DNA from 2 places in the Agromyces indicus genome. Region 1 is predicted to be linked to the other one. Evidence: predicted binding sites of a transcription regulator. Region 1 holds the regulator's gene; the other holds the start of a gene.
The links. The regulator LexA, encoded in region 1, represses DNA repair genes until DNA is damaged. The targets are predictions, from matches to a motif close to TCGAACANNTGTTCGA.
Positions count from the first base shown of each region.

Region 2: imuA' (DnaE2-dependent mutagenesis accessory factor ImuA') is a predicted target of LexA. The motif match lies at 7,423-7,438, and genes of this name have one in related genera.

Region 1 is NZ_JAVKGS010000004.1:16,266-25,348, reverse strand. Features, by position in the region: gene RH861_RS13400 (methylenetetrahydrofolate reductase) at 1-190, shown strand, start outside; gene metE (5-methyltetrahydropteroyltriglutamate--homocysteine S-methyltransferase) at 187-2,532, shown strand; gene lexA (transcriptional repressor LexA) at 2,629-3,321, opposite strand; gene RH861_RS13385 (LysM peptidoglycan-binding domain-containing protein) at 3,577-3,954, shown strand; gene RH861_RS13380 (histidinol-phosphate transaminase) at 4,023-5,120, shown strand; gene hisB (imidazoleglycerol-phosphate dehydratase HisB) at 5,165-5,779, shown strand; gene hisH (imidazole glycerol phosphate synthase subunit HisH) at 5,776-6,414, shown strand; gene priA (bifunctional 1-(5-phosphoribosyl)-5-((5-phosphoribosylamino)methylideneamino)imidazole-4-carboxamide isomerase/phosphoribosylanthranilate isomerase PriA) at 6,517-7,263, shown strand; gene RH861_RS13360 (SseB family protein) at 7,247-8,053, shown strand; gene RH861_RS13355 (dynamin family protein) at 8,483-9,083, opposite strand, start outside.
Region 2 is NZ_JAVKGS010000002.1:691,499-700,581, forward strand. Features, by position in the region: gene RH861_RS09535 (SDR family oxidoreductase) at 1-739, shown strand, start outside; gene RH861_RS09540 (DUF3097 domain-containing protein) at 779-1,639, opposite strand; gene RH861_RS09545 (error-prone DNA polymerase) at 1,649-5,104, opposite strand; gene RH861_RS09550 (DNA polymerase Y family protein) at 5,104-6,660, opposite strand; gene imuA' (DnaE2-dependent mutagenesis accessory factor ImuA') at 6,657-7,406, opposite strand; tRNA gene RH861_RS09560 (tRNA-Leu) at 7,803-7,887, opposite strand; gene RH861_RS09565 (M20/M25/M40 family metallo-hydrolase) at 7,980-9,083, shown strand, end outside.

The sequences.
Region 1 (9,083 bases):
CGCCGATGCCCTGTTCGACCTCGGGGTCGACTTCGCCGCCGACCTCGCCCGCGAGGTGCTCGACGGCGGCGCACCCGGTCTGCACCTGTACACCTTCAACCGCCACGAGGCCGTGCTCGCCGTCCTGGACCGGCTCGGCATCCGAACCCCCGCCCATGCGGGCACCGAGAGGAACACGAGAGAACGATGACCGCACCCGCCTTCCCCGCCGGAACGATCCTCGGCTACCCCCGCATCGGGCGGCGCCGCGAGCTCAAGCACGCCGTCGAGGCGTTCTGGGCCGGCCGCATCGACGCCGACGAGCTCGAGCGCACCGCCGCCGGGCTCCGCGCCGCCACGCGCGAGCGACTCGCCGCGCTCGGCCTCGGCCGCACCGACTCGGCGATCCCCGAGAGCTTCTCGTACTACGACCAGGTGCTCGACGCCGCGGTCGCGGTCGGCGCGATCCCCGCGCGCTTCCAGCGGCTGCTCGACGCCGACGGGCGCCTCGACCTCGCCGGCTACTTCACCGTCGCGCGCGGCGAGGGCGCCGACGCGCCGCTCGAGATGACGAAGTGGTTCGACTCGAACTATCACTACCTCGTGCCCGAGATCGGTCCCGACACGGCGTTCGCACCCCACGTGGAGGCGCTCGTGGCGCAGGTCCGCGAGGCCCGGGCGGCCGGGTTCGCGACCCGGCCGGTGCTCGTCGGCCCGGTCACGTTCCTCCTCCTGGCCAAGGCGGCGGATGACGCGCCCGAGAGCTTCCGCCCCATCGATCGCCTGGCCGACCTGGTGCCCGTGTACCAGCAGCTCCTCGACGAGCTCGCCCGCGCGGGTGCCGAGTGGGTGCAGCTCGACGAGCCCGCCCTCGTGAGCGAGAGCCTCGACGAACCGCGCGAACGAGTCCTCGAGGCGGTCGGGATCGCCTACGACGCGCTCGGCGCGCGCGACGACCGCCCGGCGATCCTCGTCGCCGCTCCGTACGGGTCGCTCGACGACGCCCTGCCCGCGCTCGCGTCGACCCCGGTCGAGGCGATCGCGTTCGACTTGGTCCGCGGCGACCTGCCGGACCGGCTCGACGCGGTGACGGAGGAGGCGCTCGCCGGGAAGACCCTGGTCGCGGGCGTCGTCGACGGCCACAACATCTGGCGCGGCGACCTCGAGCGCGCGTTCGAGCGCGCGGAGGCGCTCCGGTCGCGTTCCGGCTCCGTCGCGGTGTCCACGTCGACGTCGCTGCTGCACGTCCCGCACGACGTGGAGGACGAGTCCGCGCTGGACGCCCGCCTCGTGAGCTGGCTCGCGTTCGCCGACCAGAAGGTCGCCCAGGTCGCGGTGCTCGCGCGCGGTCTCGCCGAGGGCCGCGAGTCGATCGCGGCCGAGCTCGACGCGGCATCCGTCGCCCTCGCCGACCGCGCCGCCACCCCGGGCGTGCGCGTGCCGGCGGTCCGCGACCGCCTCGCCGCCCTCGACGCCGGCGCCTTCGCCCGCGCCGCCTACGAGGCCCGCGTCGCCGCGCAGGAGGACCTCGACCTGCCCGCGCTGCCGACGACGACGATCGGGTCGTTCCCGCAGACGGCCGACATCCGTCGCGCCCGCGCCCGGCTGGTGAAGGGCGAGCTGACGGATGCCGCCTACCGCGAGCTCATGCGCGAGGAGATCGCGCGTGTCATCCGCCTGCAGGAGGGCCTCGGCCTCGACGTGCTCGTGCACGGCGAGCCGGAGCGCAACGACATGGTGCAGTACTTCGCCGAACTGCTCGACGGCTTCGCGGTCACGCAGCACGGCTGGGTGCAGTCGTACGGCTCGCGCTGCACGCGCCCGTCGATCCTCTGGGGCGACGTGTCGCGTCCCGCGCCCATGACGGTCGAGTGGTCGGCGTACGCGCAGTCGCTGTCGGGCAAGCCCGTGAAGGGCATGCTCACCGGTCCCGTGACGATCCTCGCGTGGTCGTTCGTCCGCGACGACCAGCCGCTCGGCGACACCGCGCGTCAGGTGGCCCTCGCGCTGCGCGATGAGATCGCCGACCTCGAGGCCGCCGGCATCCGCGTGATCCAGGTCGACGAGCCGGCCCTGCGGGAGCTGCTCCCGCTGAAGCGCGCCGACCAGCCCGCCTACCTCGACTGGTCGGTCGGCTCGTTCCGGCTGGCCACGGGAGGCGCCGCGCCCGCGACGCAGGTGCACACCCACCTCTGCTACTCCGAGTTCGGCGTGGTCATCGACGCGATCCGCGAGCTCGACGCCGACGTGACCTCGATCGAGGCGGCGCGCAGCCGCATGGAGGTCGTCGACGACCTCGCCGCGAGCGGCTTCGACCACGGCGTCGGACCGGGCGTCTACGACATCCACTCGCCGCGGGTGCCGAGCGTCGAGGAGGTCCGCTCGCTGCTCGAACGCGCCGTCGACGGCGTGCCGGCCGGTCGCCTGTGGGTCAACCCCGACTGCGGGCTCAAGACCCGCGGGTACGACGAGACGGTGGCGTCGCTCACGAACATCGTCGAGGCCACGCGCGCGGTGCGGGAGGGGGTCGCGGTCGGCGCGACCGCCGGCTGAGCGGAGCAGCGGGGCGGATGCCGCGGCGCGCGCTGCGGCATCCGCCCCTCGCCATGCCCGGTGCCGGGCCTCGACCGATGTCGGACGGGTCGGAGCTCAGACCGCCCGCAGGACCGCGACGACCTTGCCGAGCACCTCGGCCTGATCGCCGAGGATCGGCTCGAACGCCGTGTTGCGGGGGAGCAGCCAGGTGTGACCGTCGCGCTGGCGGAAGACCTTGACGGTCGCCTCGCCGTCGAGCATCGCCGCGACGATCTCGCCGTTCTCGGCCGTCGGCTGCGAGCGCACGACGACCCAGTCGCCGTCGCAGATCGCGGCATCGATCATCGAGTCGCCGACGACCTTGAGGATGAACAGCTCGCCCTTGCCGACGAGCTGGCGGGGGAGCGGGAACACCTCTTCGACCTGCTGCTCGGCCGTGATCGGCACGCCCGCGGCGATGCGCCCGACGAGCGGCACCATCGTGGCGTCGCCGACCGACGGCGCCTCGGCGACCGTGGGCTGGCGCGACTCGGTGCCCGGGGCGTCGATGAGGATCTCGAGCGCACGCGGACGGTTGGGGTCGCGGCGCAGGTAGCCGGCGAGCTCGAGTTGGTTGAGCTGGTGCGTGACGCTCGAGAGCGACGAGAGGCCCACCGCGTCGCCGATCTCGCGCATGCTCGGCGGATAGCCGCGTTCGGCGACCGAGCCGCGGATCACCTCGAGGATGGCCAGCTGCTTGGCGCTCAGCCCCTTGCGCCGCCGCGATCGACCGCTCGCGCCCGGTGCCCGGTCGATGTCGATGCTCACGTCGTGGCCTCTCGTCGGGGCCGCCGTGGCCCGGATGTCGGTGGTCGGTGTTCGACTGTCGTCGGACATTCGAAACTGTATCCGCCTGATGCGCTCGCGACAAACATCCGTTCGAGTGTGTCGCGCGATCCGGGGCCGAAACTCCCACCCGCGGTCCTTGCAGGTGCGAATGTTCGAAGATATATTCGGAACACAGCTTCGCATCCGGCCCTCCCGGCCGAGGGCCGGATGCGGGCTCTCCCGAGGAGGTGCGGAATGAGTGCAGTGGTCATTGGGCCCACCGGTGGTCCGTCGGTGCCGGCGTTCGGCGCATCCGGCGTGCGCACGCGGCTCCGGCTGACGCGTCGTGGTCGGGTCGTCCTGACCGGGCTCGCCGCCGTGCCGATCGTCATCGCCGTGCTCGTCGGGGCGCTGTCCTCCGGCGGTGCCGTCGCCGGCATCGACGACGGGGTCGCGCCGGTGGCCTTCGAGACGGTCGTCGTCGGGGCGGGCGACACGCTCTGGGGCATCGCCGAGACGGTCGCCCCGTCGGAGGACCCCCGCGAGGTGATCCTCGAGATCATGCGGCTGAACGGCCTGGCGACCGCGGTGGTCCAGCCCGGTCAGGAACTCGCGCTGCCCGTCGTCGACTGAATCCGGGCGCCGCGTCACCCGCGGTCGCACTCGGCCCTCCGGGATCGGCGCGCGGATAGCATTGATCGGTGACGAGTCTCGACGACCTGCCCATCCGCGACGACCTGCGCGGCAAGTCCCCGTACGGTGCGCCGCAGAAGCACGTGCCCGTGGCGCTGAACGTCAACGAGAACACCCACCCGATCCCGGAGGACGTCGCCCACGACATCGTCGCCCGGGTCGCCGCCGCGATCATCGGGCTCAACCGCTACCCGGACCGCGAGTTCAGCCGCCTCCGAGTCGCACTCGCCGAGTACCTCGGCCACGGCCTCGCGCCCGAGCAGCTCTGGGCGGCGAACGGGTCGAACGAGGTGCTGCAGCACGTCCTGCAGGCCTTCGGCGGACCCGGGCGCACGGCGCTCGGCTTCGGCCCCACGTACTCGATGTACGGGCTCCTGGCGTCGGGCACCGGCACCGGGTGGATCACCGCCGACCGCGACGCCGACTTCGAACTCACCCCCGAGACCGCCGTCGCGGCCATCGAGCGCCACGACCCCGACATCGTCCTCCTCTGCTCGCCGAACAACCCCACGGGCACTCCGCTCACCCTCGAGACGATCGAGGCCGTCGCCGACGCGGCGCGCGGCGTGGTCGTCGTCGACGAGGCCTACCAGGAGTTCGCCGATCCCGGCTCGCCGAGCGCGCTGACCCTGCTGCCCGGTCGGCCGCGACTGCTCGTCTCGCGGACGATGAGCAAGGCCTTCGCGTTCGCCGGGGCCCGCGTCGGCTACCTCGCCGCCGACCCCGCCGTCGTCGATGCGCTCCGGCTCGTGCGCCTCCCGTACCACCTGTCGGCCCTCACCCAGGCGGCCGCCCTCGGGGCGCTCGCGCACGCCCACGAGATGCTGGCGATGGTCGACGAGATCCGCGCCCAGCGCGATCGCATCACCCGCGAACTCACGGCGCTCGGCTACCGGCCGTACCGCAGTGGCGCGAACTTCGTGCTGTTCGGCGGCGTGGACGACCCGCACGCCGTGTTCGAGGCGCTGCTCGAGCGCGGCATCCTGATCCGCGAGATCGGGCTGCCCGGCTGCCTGCGGGTGACCGCGGGAACCGAGGCGGAGACGACCGCGTTCCTCGAGGCGATGGCGGCGTTCGCGCCGGCGGCATCCGCTTCGACCCCCTGACCACCGCCCGGGCATCGCACGGGCTGCCTGAATAGGATGACCGCATGACCACCGACCGCCCCGCGCGCACCGCGCGCGTGCAGCGCGAGACCAGCGAGTCGAGCATCGACCTCTCGATCGACCTCGACGGCACCGGCCGCAGCGACATCGAGACCACCGTGCCGTTCTACGACCACCTGCTCACGGCGTTCGCGAAGCACTCGCTGACCGACCTCACCGTGCGCGCGAAGGGCGACATCGAGATCGACGTGCACCACACCGTGGAGGACGTCGCCATCGTCCTCGGCACCGCGATCCGGCAGGCGCTCGGCGACAAGCGGGGCATCTCCCGCTACGGCGACGCGCTCGTCCCGCTCGACGAGGCGCTCGCCCAGGCCGTGGTCGACATCTCGGGGCGGCCGTACCTCGTGCACACGGGCGAGCCGGCCGGATACGAGTTCCACCTCATCGGCGGGCACTTCACCGGCTCGATGGTGCGGCACGTGTTCGAGGCGATCACGTTCAACGCGGGACTCACGGTGCACGTGACGGTGCTGGGCGGGCGCGACCCGCACCACATCGCCGAGGCCGAGTTCAAGGCATTCGCACGCGCGTTCCGGCAGGCCAAGGCGCACGATCCGCTCGTGAGCGGCATCCCCTCGACCAAGGGCGCGCTGTGAGCCGCACCCCTCGCGTGGCGGTGCTCGACTACGGCTCGGGCAACGTGCACTCGGCCGCGAAGGCCCTCGAGCGCGCGGGTGCGGAGGTGCAGCTCACCGCCGACCGGCGCGCCGTCATGGAGGCCGACGGGCTGCTCGTTCCCGGCGTGGGCGCGTTCGCGGCCGTGATGGACGGGCTCCGGGCCGTCCGGGGCGACGAGCTCATCGACCGGCGCCTCGCCGGAGGTCGCCCGGTGCTCGGCATCTGCGTGGGCATGCAGGTGATGTTCGAGCACGGCGTCGAGCGCGGCGTCGACACCGAGGGGCTCGGCGAATGGCCGGGCACCGTGCGCGAGCTGCCCTCCGAGGTGCTGCCGCACATGGGGTGGAACACGGTCCGACCCGACGAGGGGTCCGTGCTGTTCCAGGGTCTCGAGGGGGAGCGCTTCTACTTCGTGCACTCCTACGCCGCGCAGGAGTGGCACCTCGACGTCATGCCGCCGTTCCCGCAGCCGAGGCTGACCTGGGCCGAGCACGGCGGGCGGTTCCTCGCCGCGGTCGAGAACGGCCCGCTGTCGGCCACGCAGTTCCATCCCGAGAAGTCGTCGGATGCCGGCATCCGACTGCTCGCGAACTGGATCGGCTCGTTCGCCTGACGGCGGTGGGCCTTCGGTTCGTCATGACCGGCACGCAGCGGGCTAGGATGCTGTGACTGTGCCGAAGTCGCGATTCTCGCGGCATCCGATTCGAGGACAGTGATGAGTGAGTTCAGCAAGAGCCCCCGCCTGGTACTGCTTCCCGCAGTCGACGTCGCAGGGGGCAAGGCGGTCCGCCTGACGCAGGGCGAGGCGGGCACCGAGACCAGCTACGGCGACCCCGTGGACGCCGCGGCGGACTGGGCCGACCAGGGCGCCGAGTGGATCCACCTCGTCGACCTCGACGCCGCGTTCGGTCGCGGGTCGAACGCCTCGGTCCTGAAGAAGGTGATCAAGCAGGTCCGCGGCGTGAACGTCGAGCTCTCGGGCGGCATCCGCGACGACCGGTCGCTCGAGCATGCGCTCGCGATCGGCGCCAAGCGCATCAACCTCGGCACGGCCGCGCTCGAGAACCCGGAGTGGGCGGCGTCGGTCATCGCCCAGTACGGCGAGGCCATCGCGATCGGCCTCGACGTGCGCGGGCACACGCTCGCGGCGCGCGGGTGGACCAAGGACGGCGGCGACCTCTGGCAGGTCATGGATCGCCTCGAGGAGGCGGGCGCCGCCCGCTACGTCGTGACGGACGTCACCAAGGACGGCACGCTGCAGGGGCCGAACGTCGAGCTGCTCCAGCAGATCATGGAGCGCACGCGTCGGCCCGTCATCGCGTCGGGCGGCGTCTCGAGCCTCGACGACATCGCCGCGCTGCGCCAGCTCGTGCCGCAGGGCCTCGAGGGCGCCATCATCGGCAAGGCCCTCTACGCGGGCGCGTTCACGCTGCCCGAGGCGCTGGATGTCGCATCCCACTGACCCTGCCGCCGACTCGGCCGGGCGCCCGTGGGCCGGCCGGTCGTTCCAGTCGAACCCGCACGCGGGCGATGACGGGCGGATGCCGCCGGAACTCGGTGCCGCGCTCGAGCGCTTCCGCTCGGGCGACGGGGGGCAGGCCGACGTGGTCGCCGCGTTCGGCGGCACGCGCCTGCTGATCCCGCTGCTCGCCGAGCTCGGCGACGGCGGCACCGAGGTCGGCGCCCACGGCCATGCGGTCGACAAGAGCCAGGAGCTCTCGATCGTCACGGTCGAGGGTCCGGACGGTCGGCGCGTCCTTCCCGTGTTCGCGTCCGTCGAGGCGATGTCGCGCTGGAATCCCGAGGCCCGGCCCGTCCCGGCGGACGGCGTTCGCGTCGCGCTGGCGGCCGCCGACGACGGCACCGAGCTCGTCGTGCTCGACCCGGGGAGCCCCACCGAGTTCGTCCTGCGCCGACCCGCCGTGTGGGCGGTCGCGCAGCAGCAGCCGTGGCGGCCGCCGTTCGAATCGGCCGACGTGCGCGAGGCGTTCGAGCGCTCGGTGTCCGGGGAGCTCGCCGTGGTCGGGGTCGACCTCCTGGCCGGCGACGCGGACGCGCGGCTGCGCGGCCCCGAGCTGGTCGTCAGGTTGCGGCTCGTGGCCGGCCTCACCCGCGCCGAGCTCGACGCCGTCACCACGCGGCTCGCGCGCCGATGGGCGGCCGACGACGCGATCGCCACCGGCGTGGACTCGCTCACCGTGCGACTGACGGGCGACGTGGCGGAGCCCCCGTCGCCGGGGAGCCTGCCGTAGGCTGACGACATGACCGACGCCTCCGGGGGGAACGAGCGTCCACCGAAGACCGACGATGCGCGCGGTAGCGCCGACGAGCCGGCTCCGCCCGAGCGGCCGAGCCTCGTCGACGAGCGGCGTCCGCCGGTCATCAAGGCGGTGCCGCCGCCGCGATCGGTGAAGACCTCGCGCGTCCTGTGGCTCCTCAGCTTCACCCTGTCCGCTGCGACCATGCTGATCGCGTTCCTGTCGCAGGAGTCGATCTCGACCGAGCTCCAGGAGACGATGCTCCGCCTTTCGCCCGGGTACGACGAGGCGGAGGTGTCCACGCTCGTCGACGTCATCTACTGGGTCTGCCTCGCGGGGATCGGCATGGTCGTCACGCTGGAGGCGATCCTCCTCGCCATGATCCTCAATCGACGCGGCGGCGCACGCTGGGGTCAGCTCGTCCTACTCGTGGTGCACGCCGGCGTGGCGCTCGTCGGGAGCGCCTTCCTGACGGTGGCCGAGTTCGGGATCCTCGTCGAGGTGCTGCTCCTCGGCGGATTCGCGCTGGCCCTGGCCGGGTGGATCGCCGGGATGTTCCCCGGTGCCGGGCACTGGTTCCGGACTGCGGGCGAGGTGCAGCCGGCGGCGCTCGACTGACGTCGGACCAGCGGCGACCACGAGCGCCTCGCAGCTGCGGGTGACCACGTCGCAGGCCTCGGCCGCGGAACGATCGAGGAGCGGACTGCCGGCGAGCGCGCGCCAGCGCTGCAGCGACATCGTCGCCGCTCGGTGCACCTCCTCGCGCGGGGCATCGGGCGCCAGACCCAACCGGTCCTCGACGCTCGTGCCCCCGGCACCGATCAGCCGCTCCGCCTCGGCGGTCTCCGCAGGGCCGAGACCGAGCCCCGCCGTGCGCGCCGCCGAGAGCAGGGCGAGTTCCCGCAGTTCGTGGGCGTTCGATTCGAGGCGTTCGACCGACCGTTCGATGAGGGATGCCGCAGCCGGCGGACGTTCCTCGAGCAGCGCGCGCAGCGCCGCCAGCGCCGAGCGGACCTTCAGCGCG
Region 2 (9,083 bases), on a different contig from region 1:
CGCCCTCGTCACCGGAGCCGGTCGACGCAACGGGATCGCCTACGCCATCGCGTCGGACCTCGCCGCCGACGGCTGGGACGTCGCGTTCACCTACTGGCGCGCCTACGAGCACCGGATGTCCCTCGGCGGCGACCCGGAGGCGGACCCGGCGAGCCTCACCCGCGAACTCGAGGCCGCCGGGGCCCGGGCGCTCGCGATCGAGGCGGACCTCGCCGACCCCGAGACCCCGGACCGGATCGTCCGCGCGGTGCGCGACGAGCTCGGCCCGGTGCGCGCACTCGTGCTCGCGCATTCGGAGAGCGTCGACAGCGGCATCCTCGACACCTCCGTCGACGCCTTCGACCGGCACCTCGCCGTGAACGCGCGAGCCGCCTGGCTGCTGATCCGCTCCCTCGCCGAGCACGTGCGCGCCGACGGCGCCCGGATCGTGGCGCTCACGAGCGACCACGTCGTGGGCAACCTCGCCTACGGCGTGAGCAAGGGGGCACTCGACCGCGTCGTCCTGGCCGCCGCCGGCGAGCTCGCGGCTCGGGGCATCACGGCGAACTCGGTGAACCCGGGTCCCGTGGACACCGGATGGATGGACGACGCCACCCGCGCCGCGCTGGTCGCGCGACAGCCGACGGGACGCCTCGGTACGCCGCACGACGTCGCCCGCCTCGTCCGCTTCCTGGTCTCGCCCGACGCGGCCTGGGTGACGGGCCAGCTGATCACCACCGACGGCGGCTTCTCCATCTGAGACGCCGGCGCCGACCGGTGGCGGCCGCCCGCCCGAGGATCACGAGGGTGCGGTGACGAAGTCGATGAGCTCCTCCACGCGGCCGAGCAGGGCCGGCTCGAGGTCGCCGTACCCGCGGACGCGGCCGAGGATGTGCTGCCAGGCACGGGCGATGTCGGCCTGGTCGGCGTGCGCCCAGCCGAAGGCCGCGCACACGCCGTGCTTCCACGACGTGCCGCGGGGGATCGTCGGCCAGGCGTCCTTCCCGAGGCGGGCGGGCTTCACGGCCTGCCAGATGTCGACGTAGGGGTGGCCGACGACGAGCACGTCACCTCGGTGCCGGCCGCGCATCACCGCGTCGGCGATGCGCTGCTCCTTCGAGCCGGGCACGAGGTGGTCGACCAGCACGCCCACGCGGCGTCCGGGGCCCGGCCGGAACTCGTCGAGCACGTCGTCGAGGACGTCGACGCCCTCGAGGTACTCGACCACGACACCCTCGACCCGGAGGTCGGCGCCCCAGATCTTCTCCACGAGCTCGGCGTCGTGGCGGCCCTCGACGAAGATCCGGCTCGGCAGCGCCACCTTCGCAGGCCCCGACTCGACCGCGAACGAACCCGACGCCGTTCGGAGCCGGCCCCGGGGCGCGGACGGCGTCGGGGCGACGAGCTTCACGGGCTCGCCGTCGACGAGGAAGCCGTGCCCGAGGGGGAACATGCGGGTCCGCCCGTGGCGGTCCTCGAGCGTCACCGTCTGCTTCTCGACGCGCACCACGGCACCGCAGTAGCCGTCGGCGGCGAGTTCGACGACGAGGTCCCGCTCCGCGGCCACCTCGCGGATGGTGCGGCGGCCGGCGGCACGCCAGTCGCCGGCGAGCACGTCGGTGCCGTATCGGTCGGGTCCGGATGCGTCGAAGGGAGGCACCGCACGAGATTAACGGAAGTCCCGCGACCGGTTCGTGGTCGACACGGTGAGCGGCTCGAACCGGTCGGCGACGAGGTTCACGACCCCCTCGGGCGAGCGCTCCAAGATGCCGCGAACGACCATCGCGGGCGCCTCCCGGGCGATCCGCCGGTACCGGCTCCACACCCCGACGCTCGCGATCACGTTGAGCGTGCCGGACTCGTCCTCGAGGTTCATGAACGTGATGCCGCTCGCGGTCGCCGGCCGCTGCCGGTGCGTGACCACGCCGCCGACCTCGATGCGGCGCCCCGACTCGGCCCGCTGCAGGCGGTCGATGCGGACCACGCCGCGCTCGTCGAGCCGGTCGCGCACGTGGCGGATCGGGTGGTCGTCGGGGGAGATGCCCGTCGCCCACAGGTCGTACACCACCTGCTCGGCGTCGTTCAGCATGGGCAGCAGCGGCGGCTGCACCACGACGACCGCGCCGGGCAGGTAGTCGGCGCGGTCCTGCGCCGCTTCGCCGGCGAGCCACAGCGCCTGGCGCGGCTGCAGGTCGAAGCACTCGAACGCGCCGGCCGCGGCGAGCGCCTCGAGCTGCGTCGCGTCGAGGCCCGCGCGCCGGGAGAGGTCGGCCATGTCGCGGTACGGCCCGTGCAGCTCGCGCTCGGCGACGATGCGCTCGGCGACCTTCTCGCCGATCGAGGTGACGTCGGCGAGGCCAAGCCGCACGGCGAACGCGCCGTCGCGGCGGTGCTCCGCCGAGCGGTCGGGCGCCGCCCGGTCGAAGTCGCCGACGGGCGGCTGGGTCGGGTGGGCGCACTCGGGCATGCCCGTGGGGCGACGGATGCCGCGTGCCCCCGCCGCGGCATCCGTCGCCGGCTCATCGCGGCCGTCGCCGTCGACCGGCTCGAGCCCCGCGTGCACGCCCGAGCGCGCGAGATCGGGCCGCCGCAGCTCGACGCCGTGCCGGCGCGCGTCGGACGTGAGCGTGTGCGGCGAGTAGAAGCCCATCGGCTGGGCGCGGAGCAGGGCGGCGAGGAACGCCGCCGGGTAGTGCAGCTTCAGCCACGAGCTCGCGTAGACCAGCAGCCCGAAGCTGATGGCGTGGCTCTCGGCGAAGCCGAAGTTCGCGAACGCCTCGATCTTCTCGTAGATGGAGTCGGCCACATCGGGCTCGATGCCGTTGCGGGCCATGCCGTCGTAGAGCTTCGCGCGCAGCCGCTCGATCTTCTCGACGCCGCGCTTGGAACCCATGGCACGCCGCAGCAGGTCGGCGTCGGCCGCGTCGCAGTCGCCCACCGCGACGGCCATCTGCATGAGCTGCTCCTGGAACAGCGGCACCCCGAGGGTGCGCCGCAGCACGGGCACGAGCTTCGGGTGCAGGTAGCTGATCGGCTCCTCGCCCGTGCGCCGGCGGATGTACGGGTGCACCGCGCCGCCCTGCACCGGCCCGGGGCGGATGAGCGCGATCTCGACGACGAGATCGTAGAAGCAGCGGGGCTTCAGGCGGGGGAGGGTGCCCATCTGCGCACGCGACTCGACCTGGAACACCCCGATCGAGTCGGCCCGGCACAGCATGTCGTAGACGGCCGGCTCCTCCTTCGGGATCGTCGCGAGTTCCCACTCCTCGCCGGTGCACTCGCGCACGAGGTCGAACGTGTACTGCAGCGCCGCGAGCATGCCGAGACCGAGCAGGTCGAACTTCACGAGTCCCATCCACGCGCAGTCGTCCTTGTCCCATTGCAGCACCGTGCGGTTCTCCATGCGGGCGTGCTCGATGGGGCACACCTCGCCCACGGGCCGGTCGGTGAGCACCATGCCGCCCGAGTGGATGCCGAGGTGCCGCGGGAAGGTGAGCAACTGCTCGGCGAGTTCGACGACCGCGTCGGGGATGTCGTGGTCCTCCGTCTCGACCACGGCGCCCCACCGCTCCACCTGGCGCGACCACGCATCCTGCTGGCCCGTTGAGTAGCCGAGCGCCTTCGCCATGTCGCGCACCGCGCCCTTCGGGCGGTAGCTGATCACGTTCGCCACCTGCGCGGCGTTCTGCCGGCCGTACTTGCCGTAGACGTACTGGATGATCTCCTCCCGTCGGTCGGAGTCGAAGTCGACGTCGATGTCGGGCTCCTCGTCGCGCAGCGACGACAGGAAGCGCTCGAACGGCAGTTCGTAGAAGATCGAGTCGACCCCGGTGATGTCGAGCACGTAGCAGACCGCTGAGTTCGCCGCCGAACCGCGACCCTGGCACAGGATGCCGCGGCGTCGAGCCTCCTGCACGAGATCGTGCACGATCAGGAAGTAGCCGGGGAAGTCCTTCTGCTCGATCACGTCGAGCTCCTTCGCGAGCCGGTCGCGCACGTGGTCGGGGAGTCCCGGATAGCGTCGCTCGGCGCCGCGCCACACGAGTTCGCGGAGCCACGACATGGGCGTGTGCCCCGCGGGCACCTCCTGTCGGGGCAGCTTCGGCCGGGCGCTGCGCAGCCGGAACGACAGGTCGCGCGCGAGGGTCGCCGAGTGGGCGACGGCACCCGGGTAGCGGTCGAACCGCGCGAGCATCTCGGCGCCGGAACGCAGGTGGAGTCCGTCGGTCGCCGGGAGCCACCCGTCGAGCTCGTCGAGGCTGCGCCGCGCCCGCACCGCCGCGAGCGCCGACGCCAGCCGGTGCTCGCCGGGGGTCGCGTAGTGCACGGCGTTCGTCGCGAGCACGGGCAGGTGCGCTCGGGCGGCGAGCCCGGCGAGCGCGTCGTTGCGGACCTGGTCGAGCGGGTCGCCGTGGTCGGTGAGCTCGACGACGACGTGGTCGCGGCCGAACAGGGCGACGAGCCGGTCGAGTTCGCGCCACGCGGCATCCGCCCCGCCCTCACCCGCGAGCGCACGTCGCACCGCGCCCTTGCGGCACCCCGTGGAGACGACCCAGTGCCCGCCGCTGCGTTCGGCCAGGTCGTCGAGGTCGTACACCGGGCGGCCCTTCTCGCCGCCCGCGAGCTGGCCCGCGGTGATCGCCGACGCCAACCGGTGGTAGCCCTCCTCGCGCCCGGCGAGCACGAGCAGGTGGTCGCCCTCGGGGTCGGCGGCGCCCATCTGCGGTTCGGTGAGGCCGAACGACAGCTCGGCGCCGAAGACCGTGTCGAGCTCGGGGTACGCCTCGGCGGCCTCGGCGAAGCGCACGACGCCGTAGAAGCCGTCGTGGTCGGTGATGGCGATGCCGCTGAGGCCGAGCCGGTGCGCCTCCTCGACCAGCCGTTCCGGCCCCGACGCGCCGTCGAGGAAGCTGAACGTCGAATGCGCGTGCAGCTCGGCGTACGGCACGATGGGGCCGGCCGGTCGTTCCTCGACGTCGCCCGAGGGGCGGTACGGATGCCGCTTCCGGCTCCATCCCGGGCTGTCGCCGCCGTCGGCGACGACCTTGGAACCGCTCGGCCGCTGCCGGTCGGAGAGCCGGCGTTCGAGCTCGGACCACGGGATCTCGGGGTTGTTCCAGCCCATCAGTCGTACCTCGCCTCGGCCCACCAGCCCTCGGCGTCGCGCACGAGCAGCCACGCGCAGCCGTCGTGGTCGACGACCTGGAAGCGGTGGACGCGCCGCGCGCGCTCCGCATCCCACCAGCGCTCGACGACCGGCCACGGCCCCGCCCACGCCCGGACCGGCGCGGGCCGTGCGGCGCCCGCCGCGAACGACACGGGTGCCGCCGAGATCGCCCCGCGGGCGTCGACGGCGACGGGCGAGCCGCCGTCGTCGACGAGCGTCACCGGCATCCGTTCGCGGAACACGCTCGCGGGGGCGAGCGCCGGGAGGCTGCCGGGCCACGGCGCCGCAGCCGTGGCGCGCTCCGGTGCGCGGTCGCCCCACGGTACGAGCACCTGCCGGTCGGCGAGCATGCGGCCGCCGCCGACCGCCGCCGTCACGACGCCCTCGTGCCCGAGCATGCTCTGCACGCGGGTGAGCCCGTGGTGCACGCGCTCGTCGGGCCCGCCGCCCCACAGGCCGGCCTCGTGGTTGCCCGTCGAGTCGACGCGCTCGGGTACGACGCGCAGCCGCACGATCGGGGAGTCGAGCCCGGTGTCGGCGGTACCCGCGCCCTGCAACTGCCACCGCACCCGGTCGACCACGTCGGCGGGCGTGAACCAGTGCGGATGCAGCCAGCTTCGGCTCGAGTGCCCGCCGCGCTCGTCGTCGAGCTCGACGCGGATGCCCGTGCACACGAGCCGGACCGCCCGCATGCGCTCGATGAACTCGTCGGCCCGCACGCGGAACGCGAACGCGAGCTGGTCGATGCGGTCGAGCGGCGGCTCGAAGTGCTGCTCGATCTCGAAGTCGGGCGGAGGAGTGCGGGGAGCCACCCGCGACTGCTCACGGCCTGCGGCACGGTCGTGGGCGAACGCCCCGGCCGCGCCGAAGCGCCGTCGCACGTCGTCGTCGGGCAGCGCGGCGAACTCGCCGAGCGTGCGCACGCCGAGCCGGTGCAGCAGCGTCGCCGTGCGCGCGTCGACGACGAGCGACACGGGCAGCGGGGCGAGGAACGCGGCCGCCCCGCCCGTCGCCACCAGGTGCACGGGCGATCGCGAACCGGCACGGGAGGCCGCACGCGCCGCCTGCTCGGCCGCGAACGGTCCGTCGGCGACCCCGACCCGGGCGCCGACCACGCCGAGCCCGGCGGCCGCGTCGAGCAGCGCCCGAGCCGCCGCCTCCTCGCCGCCGTAGTACCGTGCCGGGCCGCGGGCGCGCATCGCGAGCGTGCCCGGTCGCAGCACCTGCACGCCCGGCACGATGGCCTCGATGCCGCGCACCACCGGCTCGAACGCACGATGGTCGAGCGCGGCGTCGTACTCGAGCACCGTGAGGGCGGTCGAGCGGTACTGCGCCTCGCGGAGCTTCAGCCCGCGCGTCACGCCGTCGCGCCGGGCGGCCGCCGAGCACGAGTGCACGAGCCCCTTCTCGGTGAGCGCCACCGGGAGGGCGGGGTCGACGCCGTGCTCGCGGCACGCGGCGAGCACGGGCCAGTCGGGACACCACAGCACGATGGTGCGCACCGCCGCGCTCATGACGCCCTCGCGCCGAAGTCGGGGCGATGCACGACGGATGCCGCCCCCGGGCCGACCGCGTCGGGCGTCGCGTCGACCGCCGCGAATCCGAGGTCGCCCGCGGGCAGCCGCAGGCGCCGTCGGCTGCCCCGGCCGACCTCGCCGCGACCCGTGACCCGGACCACGACCTCGCGCTCTGCGAGGTGCCCGTGACCGCGGTCGAGCCCGGTCCAGTCGCTCTGCTCGAGTTCGAGGCGCGCATCGCTGCCGGGCCAGTCGCCGTCGACCAGCAGCAGGGCGCCGCGCTGGCGGAGCCGCGCCGCGAACCGCGACGCCTCGGCGGGCGCCAGGCGCCCCGCCGGGCGCACGGCCACCACCGGGATGACGTCGGCGAGCGCCGCCGCGACCGTGAGCCACTGCCGGCCGGGATCGGGCACGAGCACGAGCCGCTCGAGGTCGATGCCGAACCGCGAGGCCGCCTCGACGCCGAACTCGGGGATGCCCGAGACCGCGACCCAGCGCCCGCTCCGCGACGGGCCAGCGAGCGCCGCCATGAGCAGCGTGATCGATCCCTCGACCTGCACCACCGCGCCCTCGCGCAGGGCGCCGCCGGGCAGCACCGCGGCGAGCGCCGGATGCGTCGGCACCGCCCGCGAATCGAGCCGCGTGGCCTGCATTCCCCGGATACGCGCCTGGAGCTCCTCCACCCGCTCGACCCGGCCCGCGGCCGCGACGGAGGCGGTCGGCACGGATCGGGGAGCGGTCATCGTCACCACTCAATGTTCGAACACATGTTCGAATACGGCAAGTCCCGGATGCCACGCGTCCGCGCCCCCGTGCAGGGGTCGCCGACCGCGGCGGCACCCCGCGGCATCCGCTCGCACCCGCCGACCGCGGCGCTCGACGCCGCGACACCGGACACCGGGATGCCGCGACACGTGGATGCCTCGACACCTGGATGCATCGACACCTGGTTGCCTCGACGCCTTGCTGCCTGGACGCGGGGGATGCCGTTCTCAGGAGATCTCGGCCGGATCGCACGTTCCTCAGGACGACACGCCGTGCCGGACGGCGACCCGCCGGGGGGACTCCTGAAAACGGGTTCGAAACCCCCGGAAACGCGAGAAGGCCGGATCCGAAGATCCGGCCTTCTCGACAACGCGTGCGCGAGGGGGGACTTGAACCCCCACGCCCTATACGGGCACTAGCACCTCAAGCTAGCGCGTCTGCCAATTCCGCCACCCGCGCGTTGTCTCGGCCCTGATCGCTCAGCGGCCGTAGAAGACATTAGCACGGTTTTCGAGGCCCACTGAACACGGCCCGGCGCTAGCGTGGACCGCATGGCCGAGACCACCCCGACCGACGCCCGCCCGACCATCGGAGGCGCCGCAGCCGGCCTTCCGGACGGCCTCGACGAGACCGCGCTGATCGCCCGCGACCTCATCCGGTTCGACACGACCAACCACGGCGAGGGCCGGTCGAACGGCGAGCGCGAGGCCGCCGAGTACGTCGAGGCGCGGTTGCGGGCCATGGGCCTCGAGCCGGCCGTGTACGAGTCCGCGCCCGGCCGCGCGAGCGTCGTGGCGCGGGTTCCGGGCGCGAACCCGGACAAGCCCGCCCTGGTGCTCCACGGCCACCTCGACGTGGTGCCGGCCGACCCGCGGAACTGGAGCGTCGACCCGTTCGCGGGCGAGATCCGCGACGGCATGCTCTGGGGCCGCGGTGCGGTCGACATGAAGGACATGGACGCGATGATCCTCACGGCGGTCGGCGACATCCTCGCCGAGGGCCGACTGCCCGAGCGCGAGCTCGTGCTCGGGTTCTTCGCCGACGAGGAGGCCGGCGGCCTCTACGGCGCGGGCTGGCTCGTCGACGAGCACCCCGAGCTGTTCGCCGGCGCCACCGAGGCCATCAGCGAGGTCGGCGGCTACTCGATCACGGTCGGCGGGCAGCGCGCCTACCTGCTCCAGACGGGGGAGAAGTCGCTCGTCTGGGTGCGCCTCGTCGCGCACGGCACGGCCGCGCACGGTTCGCGCCTGGTGGGCGACAACGCCGTCACGAAGCTCGCCGAGGCGATCGCCCGTATCGGCCGCCGCGAATGGCCCCTGCGACTCACCGACACGACGCGCGAACTGCTCGCGGCGATCGCGGCGGCCATCGGCGCCGACCCCGAGCAGGTCTCGCCCGACGAGCTGGCGCTCGCCACCGGATCCGCCTCCGGCTTCATCACCGCGACGCTCCGCACGACGTCGAACCCGACGCTGCTCGACGCCGGGTACAAGCACAACGTCATCCCCGACCGCGCCGAGGCCCTCGTCGACATCCGGACGCTGCCGGGTGAGGAGGAGGCGGTCCTCGCCGAGATCCGCGAGCTCATCGGCCCCGACATCGAGATCCAGACCGTGCACCGCGACGTCGGACTCGAGGCGCCCACGCACGGACCG